DNA from 2 places in the Streptomyces sp. NPDC002564 genome. Region 1 is predicted to be linked to the other one. Evidence: riboswitches for the same ligand, from Rfam matches in the RefSeq annotation. Region 1 holds a riboswitch; the other holds the start of a gene.
The links. Region 1 has a riboswitch for glycine ahead of gcvT (glycine cleavage system aminomethyltransferase GcvT). Riboswitches for the same ligand answer to the same signal wherever they lie in the genome.
Positions count from the first base shown of each region.

Region 2: it holds a riboswitch for glycine, as region 1 does, so the genes downstream of both, gcvP (aminomethyl-transferring glycine dehydrogenase) here and gcvT (glycine cleavage system aminomethyltransferase GcvT) in region 1, are expected to answer to the same signal.

Region 1 covers NZ_JBIARE010000001.1:1,222,862-1,227,476, reverse strand. Annotated here, with positions in the region: gene ACFYXE_RS05635 (enhanced serine sensitivity protein SseB C-terminal domain-containing protein) at 1-633, opposite strand, end outside; gene ACFYXE_RS05630 (enhanced serine sensitivity protein SseB) at 796-1,575, opposite strand; gene ACFYXE_RS05625 (AAA family ATPase) at 1,625-2,329, opposite strand; glycine riboswitch at 2,479-2,586, shown strand; gene gcvT (glycine cleavage system aminomethyltransferase GcvT) at 2,736-3,869, shown strand; gene gcvH (glycine cleavage system protein GcvH) at 3,981-4,358, shown strand; gene glyA (serine hydroxymethyltransferase) at 4,382-4,615, shown strand, end outside.
Region 2 covers NZ_JBIARE010000005.1:8,994-13,608, reverse strand. Annotated here, with positions in the region: gene gcvP (aminomethyl-transferring glycine dehydrogenase) at 1-2,406, opposite strand, end outside; glycine riboswitch at 2,600-2,699, opposite strand; gene ACFYXE_RS18815 (PRC-barrel domain-containing protein) at 2,844-3,224, shown strand; gene ACFYXE_RS18810 (DNA polymerase IV) at 3,253-4,615, opposite strand, start outside.

The sequences.
Region 1 (4,615 bases):
CGCCCGCACCGCGTCGACCGACGGCGGCGAGGTGTCGTACACGTCCAGGCCGATGGCCAGATAGGGCGCGCCGAGCGCGGGCTGCACCCAGGCGCGGCGCAGCGAGCGCACCGCGGGGGTGCGGTGCGCGTTCTGCGTCAACAAGGCATAGAACTGCGGGATTTCGATGCTCGGCTCGGTGAGCCGGAGCGGGCCCGCGGGCAGCAGGTCCAGGCCCGTGGCGATACGGCGCAGATCCAGCCAGGGGATGCCCACGCCGCCGCCGGGCGCGTGCGGGTTGAGCCAGAGGCCGTAGTGGTCGGGGTAGAGGGTGCGGGCGGCGTCGACCCCGCGCACCACCTCGTAGCTGCGGTTCCAGCCGCTGGCGGAGAGCTCCTGGGCGGAGGTCACACAGGGGGCGTAGCCGAGGCCCTCGACCTCCATGTTGCCGTACTGGGCGTCGGGGGATCCGGCCTGGCCGTGCCAGAGCAGCATCCACACCCGGTCGGCGGCGAGCGCGCGCAGCAGTGCCTCGTAGGCGTCGTAGCGCCCCGGCGTCACCTGGCGCAGCATCTGCTCGACCTGTCCCCAGGGGCTCGGACCAGCTCGTCCTGGGGAGACCCCATCGCCCGCGGCCGTGCCCGACGCACTCACCCGTAACCGCCCCTTCGCTTCGAACCCGCGTACCCCGTCGCCCGGCACGGTGTGTGCCCCGACCGGGTCATGGAACCAGCTTAAGCGGCGATCCTGGCACGGACTTGACGTACGACACCTCGGGCCCGGCGGGCCGCGTCGCGCCGGAGCGCCCCGCCCGCCTCAGGCCCCGCGGTGGTAGAAGGGCCGCACCCGGGCGCGCAGCCAGTCGCCCACCGGATCCTGCGCCACGTCGAGCAGCACGAGGTTGACCGGCCAGGGCGCGGGGACCGCGCCGAGGGCGCGCCCCAGGGCCTCCATGGGCAGCTCGCGGGCGCCGCCCTCCCAGGTGGACAGCTCGACGCCGACGAAGAGCGCCGGGTCGTCCGTCTCCACGGTCGCCAGGCAGCGGCGGGCGGTGAGCACCACGCCCGTCGCCTCGAACTCGCGGGCGGCGGCGGTCAGGAAGTCGACGGGGTCCTCCTGCCAGTCCGGCTCGAACAGACGTACCCGGCCGCCGCTGGTGGGGCCGTCCAGCTCGGTGCGGCCCGACCGGGCGAGCTCGGCGACGGCGGAGGGCGGCAGCGGGACGCCGACGGTGCCGTCCGGGTTCAGCGCGATGCCGAGCTGCGGGGGCAGGCCGCGGGCGAACTCGACGGCGGGCGCCACGGTGCGGCCCATGCGGTCGGCGGCCTCGCCCAGGGCCTGGTGGAACTGCTGCTCGGAGGTGAAGACGGGGACGTACGCCTGGCCCTCGATCTCCAGGGTCGGCAGGTCCAGGGTGCCGCTCTCGGGCCCGCCGCCGTTCGGCAGCGGGATCCATATGTGGCTGCGGCCGAGCACCTCGACGATCCGGGCGCCCGCCGTGGCGGGGCCGCCGAGGGAGGCCGCGAGGACCTCCTCTAGTTCGTTGCCCGGCCATCCGCCGTACGGATGGGCGTGTGCCTGCGCCGGAAAGTCCATGTCCAACGTCCAACCCCTGCTCGCGACCGCTCTTGCTGCGGCTCGAACCCTAACGCCGCACGGCCCGGCGATCGAAGGCGATCCCGCGCAGCGCCTGGGCCGCCGCCCGGTCGAGCAGCACCGCGGAGCCGCAGCCGCGGGGCAGGTCGCCGCGCTCGGTGGCGCCGACGAGCCGCCCGACCGTTCTGCGGTGGCGGGCGAAGGCGTACCGCGAGACGCCGCGGCCGCGGGCGAGCTGGCCCTGCAGCGCGGTGTCGGCGGGCACGTCGAGCAGCAGCAGGTGCAGGGCGGTGCCGCGCCGGGCCGCCTCGCGGGCGAGCCAGCGGCGCACCCAGGCCTGGGTGCCGCAGTCGTGCACCACGACGCCGGCGCCGGAGCGCAGGGCGCGGCGCAGGCCCGCGTAGTGCGCGAGGCGGACCAGGGGGCGGTAGACCGCGTAGGGCAGCAGGCGGGGCATCCGGCGGGCCCAGCGGTCGCGGGTGTCCTGGGAGTCGATGCGGGGGCCCGTGACGGCCTGCCGCATGAGGGTCGACTTTCCGCCGCCGGGCAGCCCGGAGACGACGACGAGGTCGCCCTCGTCGAAGGTGAGGCGGCGCGGGCTGTGACCGCGGCGGCCGCGCAGGTCGCGGACGACGGCCACGGGCAGCGGGCCGCAGCGCTCGGTGGCGGGGACGGCGGCCTGTCCGGGCAGCGCCACCCCCGAGGTCGTGGCGTAGACACTGGTCCTGCTGCGCACCGTGATCGGCCTCCCCATAGCGGTCACGTACTGCTTCCCCAGCAAGTGTAAAGAGAAGGTAATGCGGCACAAGGGCGTTCCGGGGGCACCGGACGAGTACCCGGTCACGGGTCCCCCTGGAGGGGGGCGCGTGCAATGATGTGCGCGCCAACTCCATACCGGCCGTTTGAATCCGCGCGGGAGAGTTCCCGGACCGGGCACGCACTGTGCCTCCGGGGCGCCGAAGGAGCAAGTCCCTCCCTTGAATCTCTCAGGCCCCGTACCGCGCGGGCGAGGCACATCTGAAAAGCGGGCCGCCCCGGTGGCCCCACCCAAGGTGCAAGCCGGGCGTCTCGGACATCGGGACGCTCTCGGCGAACCTCTCAGGTTCCGATGACAGATGGGGAGGATCGACCTCGCCCGTCATGCCCTGGGAGTTCCCTTCATGAGCACTGCCCCCCGTCTGACCGCCCTCGATGCCGTGCATCGTTCGCTCGGCGCGACCATGACCGACTTCGCGGGCTGGGACATGCCGCTGCGGTACGCCAGCGAGCGCGACGAGCACAACGCCGTGCGCACCAAGGCCGGCCTCTTCGACCTGTCGCACATGGGCGAGATCACGGTCACCGGCCCCGCGGCCGCGGACTTCCTGAACTTCGCGCTGGTCGGCAACATCGGCTCCGTCGGTGTCGGCCGCGCCCGCTACACGATGATCGTCGCGGAGGACGGCGGGATCCTGGACGACCTGATCGTCTACCGCCTCGGCGCGGCCGGGGCCCCCGAGTACATGGTGGTCGCCAACGCCTCGAACGCGCAGGTCGTGCTCGACGCGCTGACCGCCCGCGCCGAGGGCTTCGACGCCGAGGTCCGTGACGACCGCGACGCGTACGCCCTGCTCGCGATCCAGGGTCCCGAGTCCCCCGGCATCCTGAAGTCACTCACGGACGCGGACCTGGACGGCCTGAAGTACTACGCGGGCCTGCCCGGCACCGTCGCGGGCGTGCCCGCGCTGATCGCCCGCACCGGCTACACCGGCGAGGACGGCTTCGAGCTGTTCGTCTCCCCCGGTGACGCGGAGAAGCTGTGGGGCGCGCTCCTGGAGGCGGGCACGCCGGTCGGTCTGGTCCCGGCCGGTCTCTCCTGCCGCGACACGCTGCGCCTGGAGGCCGGCATGCCGCTGTACGGGCACGAGCTGACCGCCGAGCTGACGCCGTTCGACGCCGGGCTGGGCCGGGTGGTGAAGTTCGAGAAGACGTCGCAGTCGGAGACCTTCGTGGGCCGCGCGGCGCTCGCGGCCGCCGCCGAGCGCGCCGAGTCGGCGCCGCCGCGCAAGCTCGTCGGCCTGATCGCCGAGGGCCGCCGCGTGCCGCGCGCCGGTTTCCCGGTGGTCGCCGGCGGCAAGGTGATCGGTGAGGTCACCTCCGGCGCCCCGTCCCCGACGCTGGGCAAGCCGCTCGCGATGGCGTACGTCGACGTCGAGCACGCGGCCCCGGGCACCGAGGGCGTCGGCGTGGACATCCGCGGCACCCACGAGCCGTACGAGGTCGTGGCCCTGCCGTTCTACAAGCGCCAGAAGTGACGCTGTAGGCGACCGTCCCCGCGTGGGCGCGGCCCGACGCGCCGCAGAAGTGACCCCACGCACATCTTTCTCGTTCCGCAGCACCCACCCGCGTACAGGAGAATTCAGGTCATGAGCAACCCCCAGCAGCTGCGTTACAGCAAGGAGCACGAGTGGCTGTCGGCCGCCGAGGAAGGCGTGTCGGCCATCGGCATCACGGAGCACGCGGCCAACGCGCTCGGTGACGTCGTCTTCGTGCAGCTTCCGGAGGTCGGCGACACGGTCACCGCGGGCGAGACCTGCGGCGAGCTGGAGTCGACCAAGTCGGTCAGCGACCTGTACTCGCCGGTGACCGGCGAGGTCGTCGAGGCCAACCAGGACGTCGTGGACGACCCCTCGCTGGTCAACTCCGCCCCGTTCGAGGGTGGTTGGCTGTTCAAGGTGCGCATCGCCGAGGAGCCGGGCGACCTGCTCTCCGCCGATGAGTACACCGCCTTCGCCGCCGGCTGACCCATACCGATAGGGATCGTGTGATGTCGCTTCTGAACACCCCCCTCCACGAGCTGGACCCGGACGTCGCCGCCGCCGTCGACGCCGAGCTCCACCGCCAGCAGTCCACCCTCGAGATGATCGCCTCGGAGAACTTCGCTCCGGTCGCCGTCATGGAGGCCCAGGGCACCGTCCTCACCAACAAGTACGCCGAGGGCTACCCCGGCCGCCGCTACTACGGCGGCTGCGAGCACGTGGACGTGACCGAGCAGATCGCG
Region 2 (4,615 bases), on a different contig from region 1:
GAAGTGCGGCTCGAGCCGCTTGGCGATGTAGTTGGCGGAGAGCACCGCGACCTGCGTGGCGCGCTTGAGGCCCTCGCCGCCCATGAGGCGCACGTACGACCAGGAGATCGGCAGGATGCCTGCGGAGCCCCAGGGCGCGGCGGAGATCGGACCGACACCGGTCTCGGGACCGGCCGCGGGCTGCAGCGGATGGTTGGGCAGGTACGGCGCGAGGTGCTCGCGGACACCGACCGGACCGACGCCGGGGCCGCCGCCGCCGTGCGGGATGCAGAAGGTCTTGTGCAGGTTCAGGTGCGAGACGTCGCCGCCGAAGTGGCCCGGCTTGGCGAGGCCCACCAGGGCGTTGAGGTTGGCCCCGTCCACGTACACCTGGCCGCCGGCCTCGTGCACGGACGCGCAGATGTCGGCCACGTGCTCCTCGAAGACGCCGTGCGTCGAGGGGTAGGTGATCATCAGCACGGCCAGCTCGTCGCGGTGCTTCTCGATCTTGGCGCGGAGGTCCTCGATGTCGACCTCGCCGTCCTCGGCGGTCTTCACGACGACGACCTTCATGCCGGCCATGACGGCGCTCGCGGCGTTCGTGCCGTGCGCGGACGACGGGATGAGGCAGACGGTGCGCTGCTCGTCGCCGTTGGCCCGGTGGTAGCCGCGCACCGCGAGGAGGCCCGCGAGCTCGCCCTGCGACCCGGCGTTGGGCTGCAGGGAGACCTTGTCGTAGCCGGTGACCTCGGCGAGGCGCTCCTCCAGCTCACGGATGAGCGTGAGGTAGCCCTGGGCCTGCTGGGCGGGCGCGAAGGGGTGCAGCTGGCCGAACTCGGGCCAGGTGACCGGCTCCATCTCGGTGGTCGCGTTGAGCTTCATGGTGCAGGAGCCCAGCGGGATCATGCCGCGGTCCAGCGCGTAGTCACGGTCGGAGAGCCGGCGCAGGTAGCGCAGCATGGCCGTCTCGGAGCGGTACTGGTGGAAGACCGGGTGGGCGAGGTAGTCGTCGCCGCGCAGCAGCCCTTCGGGCAGGGTGTCCGCGGTCCCGGCGTCGAGCGCCTCGATGTCGGCCTCGACGCCGAACGCGCTCCACACGGCGGTCAGCTGCTTGCGCGTGGTGGTCTCGTCGCAGGCGATCGAGACGTGGTCGGCGTCCACCGGGTGGATGTTGACGCCGCCTTCGCGGGCGGCGGAGACGAGCTGCTCCGCCCTGCCCTCGGCGCGCACGGTGAGGGTGTCGAAGTACGCGCCGTGCACGACCTCGACGCCGCCGGCGGTCAGACCCGCCGCGAGCAGCGTCGCGTACCGGTGGGTGCGCCGCGCGATGGCCTTCAGGCCCTCGGGGCCGTGGTAGACGGCGTACATTCCGGCCATGACCGCGAGCAGCACCTGTGCGGTACAGATGTTGCTGGTGGCCTTCTCGCGGCGGATGTGCTGCTCACGGGTCTGCAGCGCCAGGCGGTAGGCCTTGTTGCCGTCGGCGTCGACGGAGACGCCGACGAGCCGCCCGGGCAGGCTGCGCGCGAACTTCTCGCGGACCGCCATGTAACCGGCGTGCGGACCGCCGAAGCCCATCGGCACGCCGAAGCGCTGGGTCGTGCCGACGGCGATGTCGGCGCCCAGCTCGCCGGGCGAGGTGAGCAGCGTCAGGGCGAGCAGGTCGGCGGCGACGCTGACGACGGCGCCGATCTCGTGCGCCTGGTCGATCAGCGGCTTGATGTCGCGTACGACACCGGAGGCGCCCGGGTACTGCAGGAGCACGCCCACGACACCGCGCTCGGCGATCTCGGCGGGAATGCCCTCGCTCAGGTCGGCGACGACGATCTCGACACCGGTGGGCTCCGCGCGGGTCTGTATCACGGCGACGGTCTGCGGCAGGGTGTCCGCGTCGATGAGGAAGACGCCGTTCTTGACCTTGCCCATGCGGCGCGAGAGGGCCATGGCCTCGGCGGCCGCGGTGCCCTCGTCGAGGAGCGAGGCGCCCGAGGTGGGCAGGCCGGTCAGCTCCGCGACCATGGTCTGGAAGTTCAGCAGCGCCTCGAGGCGGCCCTGCGAGATCTCCGGCTGGTACGGCGTGTAGGCCGTGTACCAGGCGGGATTCTCCATGACGTTCCGCAGGATGACCGGCGGGGTGAACGTCCCGTAGTAACCGAGCCCGATCATGGAGTCGAGGACCTGGTTGCGGTCCGCGAGGGAGCGCAGCTCGGCCAGCACCTCCGCCTCGGTGCGCGCACCGGGCAGGTCGAGCGCCTCGGCGTTCTTGATCACATCCGGCACCGCGGCGGCCGTCAGCTCGTCGAGCGAGCCGTACCCGACCTGGGCGAGCATCTTGGCCCGAGCTTCCGCGTCGGGTCCGATGTGCCGCTGCTCGAAGGGGATGCCCTGCTCGAGCTCGGCGAGCGGGATGCGATGGGTGGCAGTCATGGCGGAGGCCTCCTGGTCTGCACGACCTGCGAGGGGTACCACGGCGCGGGTACCCGGACGGCCTCCCCCTCTGTCATCTCAACCTGAGAGCTTCACAGGGCCGCCCATGTCCCGGGGCGGATCTGCTTTCACCGTCGGTGAGGAAGGGTCCCGAACGTGCCCGCCCGACGCCCGCCCTGCTTTCCAGAGTGACCTCGTCCGTGCGGTACGGGTGCCTGAGAGATTCCGGGGAGGATTTGCTCCTTCGGCGCCTCCGGAAGTCGCTTTCCGGAGAGCTCTCCCGCACGGGGTCAGCAGCCAGTCGCCAGCCTACCAGCGAGGCCCGTGGGCCTTCCCTCGAGTGGCCGCCTGCCCCGAAGTGCTCTTTCGTAGTGACTACGACTGAATAAGGATGAGTTGCACCCGATTTCGACAAGCCTCGATCAGCTGGAGGGCCCGTGCAGACCGACATCGATCCGCGCAACCTGATCGGCCGCAAGGCGTTCGACCGGACCGGGGCCAAGATCGGGACGATCGACGAGGTCTACCTCGACGACGCCACCGGCGCCCCGGAGTGGGCGGCCATACGCACCGGCCTGTTCAGCCGCGACGCCTTCGTCCCGCTGGAGCCGAGCGAGCTGACCGAGGACGGCACCCTGCGGATCCCCTTCGACCGCGCCCTGATCAAGGACGCCCCGGACTTCGGCGTGGGCCGGCACCTCTCCCCCGAGCAGGAGCTGCAGCTCTACCACCACTACGGCCTGGACACGACGCCGCCCGGGTCCGCGCCTCCCCCGGACCAGACCTTCGGCCGGATCGCGGGCACCGAGACCCCCTGACCCCGCCCGCCACCCGCGCGAGCCCGTCTCAGCCCGGCCCCGAGCGGGCCTCAGCCGCCTCCGCCGCCCGCGCACCATCAGTCGTGGACGGACCCTTGAGCCCCGCCCGTGCCACACCCTCGCTGCGCAGCCCCACGCCGACCAGGGGCAGCGGCTCGGCGGGCGCCAGATCCACGTCGTCCGTCCGGAAGGTCCGCACCCGCCCGGGCGGGGAACCCGGCGTCTCGAAACGCACCGTGACCCGCCCCAGGCCGCTCCCCTGCACCCACCCGTGCCCGTACTCGGCATGCCGCACGTCGTGTCCGGCCGCCCACCGCCGCTCGGCCGGCGCCACGGACTCCTGGGCACCGTCCTCGGCACGCACCACGGGCTCCCCGCCCTCCGGATCGGCCTCCGCGCCCCCGCCGGCCCCGCCGTCGTCCCCGGGCACGACCTGCGCGGCGCTCTCCGCCGCCGCCACGGCCAGCGCCGCCTCGGCGGCCTGCGCCTGCGCGAAGAGGTCCTCCTGCGTGTAGTCCGCGAGACCCGTGACGCCCACGCCGAGCAGCCGCACCCCGCCCGTGGTGTCCACCGACTCGAGCAGCCGCGCGGCGGCCTCCCGCACCACCCCGGGGTCGTCCGTGGGCCCCCGGAGCGTCTCGGACCGGGTCAGCGTGGAGAAGTCGAACCGGCGGACCTTGAGCACGATCGTCCGCCCCGAGTGCCCGGCCGCCCGCAGCCGCTGCACACACCGCTCGGCGAGCCGCCCGACCTCCGTACGGACCCGCACCCGGTCGTGGATGTCCACGTCGTAGGTGTCCTCGACACTGACCGACTTCGACTCCCGCTCGGCGACCACGGGCCGCTCGTCCCGCGCGAGCGCCATCGCGTACAGCGAGCCGCCGTGGGACTTCCCGAGCAGCCGTACGAGCTCGTCCTCACCGGCCTCCGCCAGCTCCTCGACCGTGGTGATCCCGGCCCGCCGCAGATGGTCCCCCGTCGCGGGCCCCACCCCGGGCAGGGTGCGCACCGGCATCGGCCCCAGCAGCGCGCGCTCGGTCCCGGGTGCTATCAGCCTGAGCCCGTCCGGCTTGGCCTCCTCGGAGGCGATCTTCGCCAGCATCTTGGAGACCGCGAGCCCCACCGAGCCGTTGAGGCCCGTCACCGCCCTGATGTCCGTCCTGAGCCGCTCCCCCACGAGCCGTGCCGAGGCCTCGTCGGCCGCGACCCCGCCCGCCTCCAGGTCCACGAAGGCCTCGTCCAGGCTGAGCGGCTCCACGAGGGGCGACAGCTCCCGCAGCAGGGCCATCACCTGCTCGCTGACCTCGCGGTACAGCCCGAAGCGCGGCACGAGATAGGCGGCGTTCGGCGCCAGCCTGCGCGCCTGTCCCATGGGCATCGCCGAGTGCACG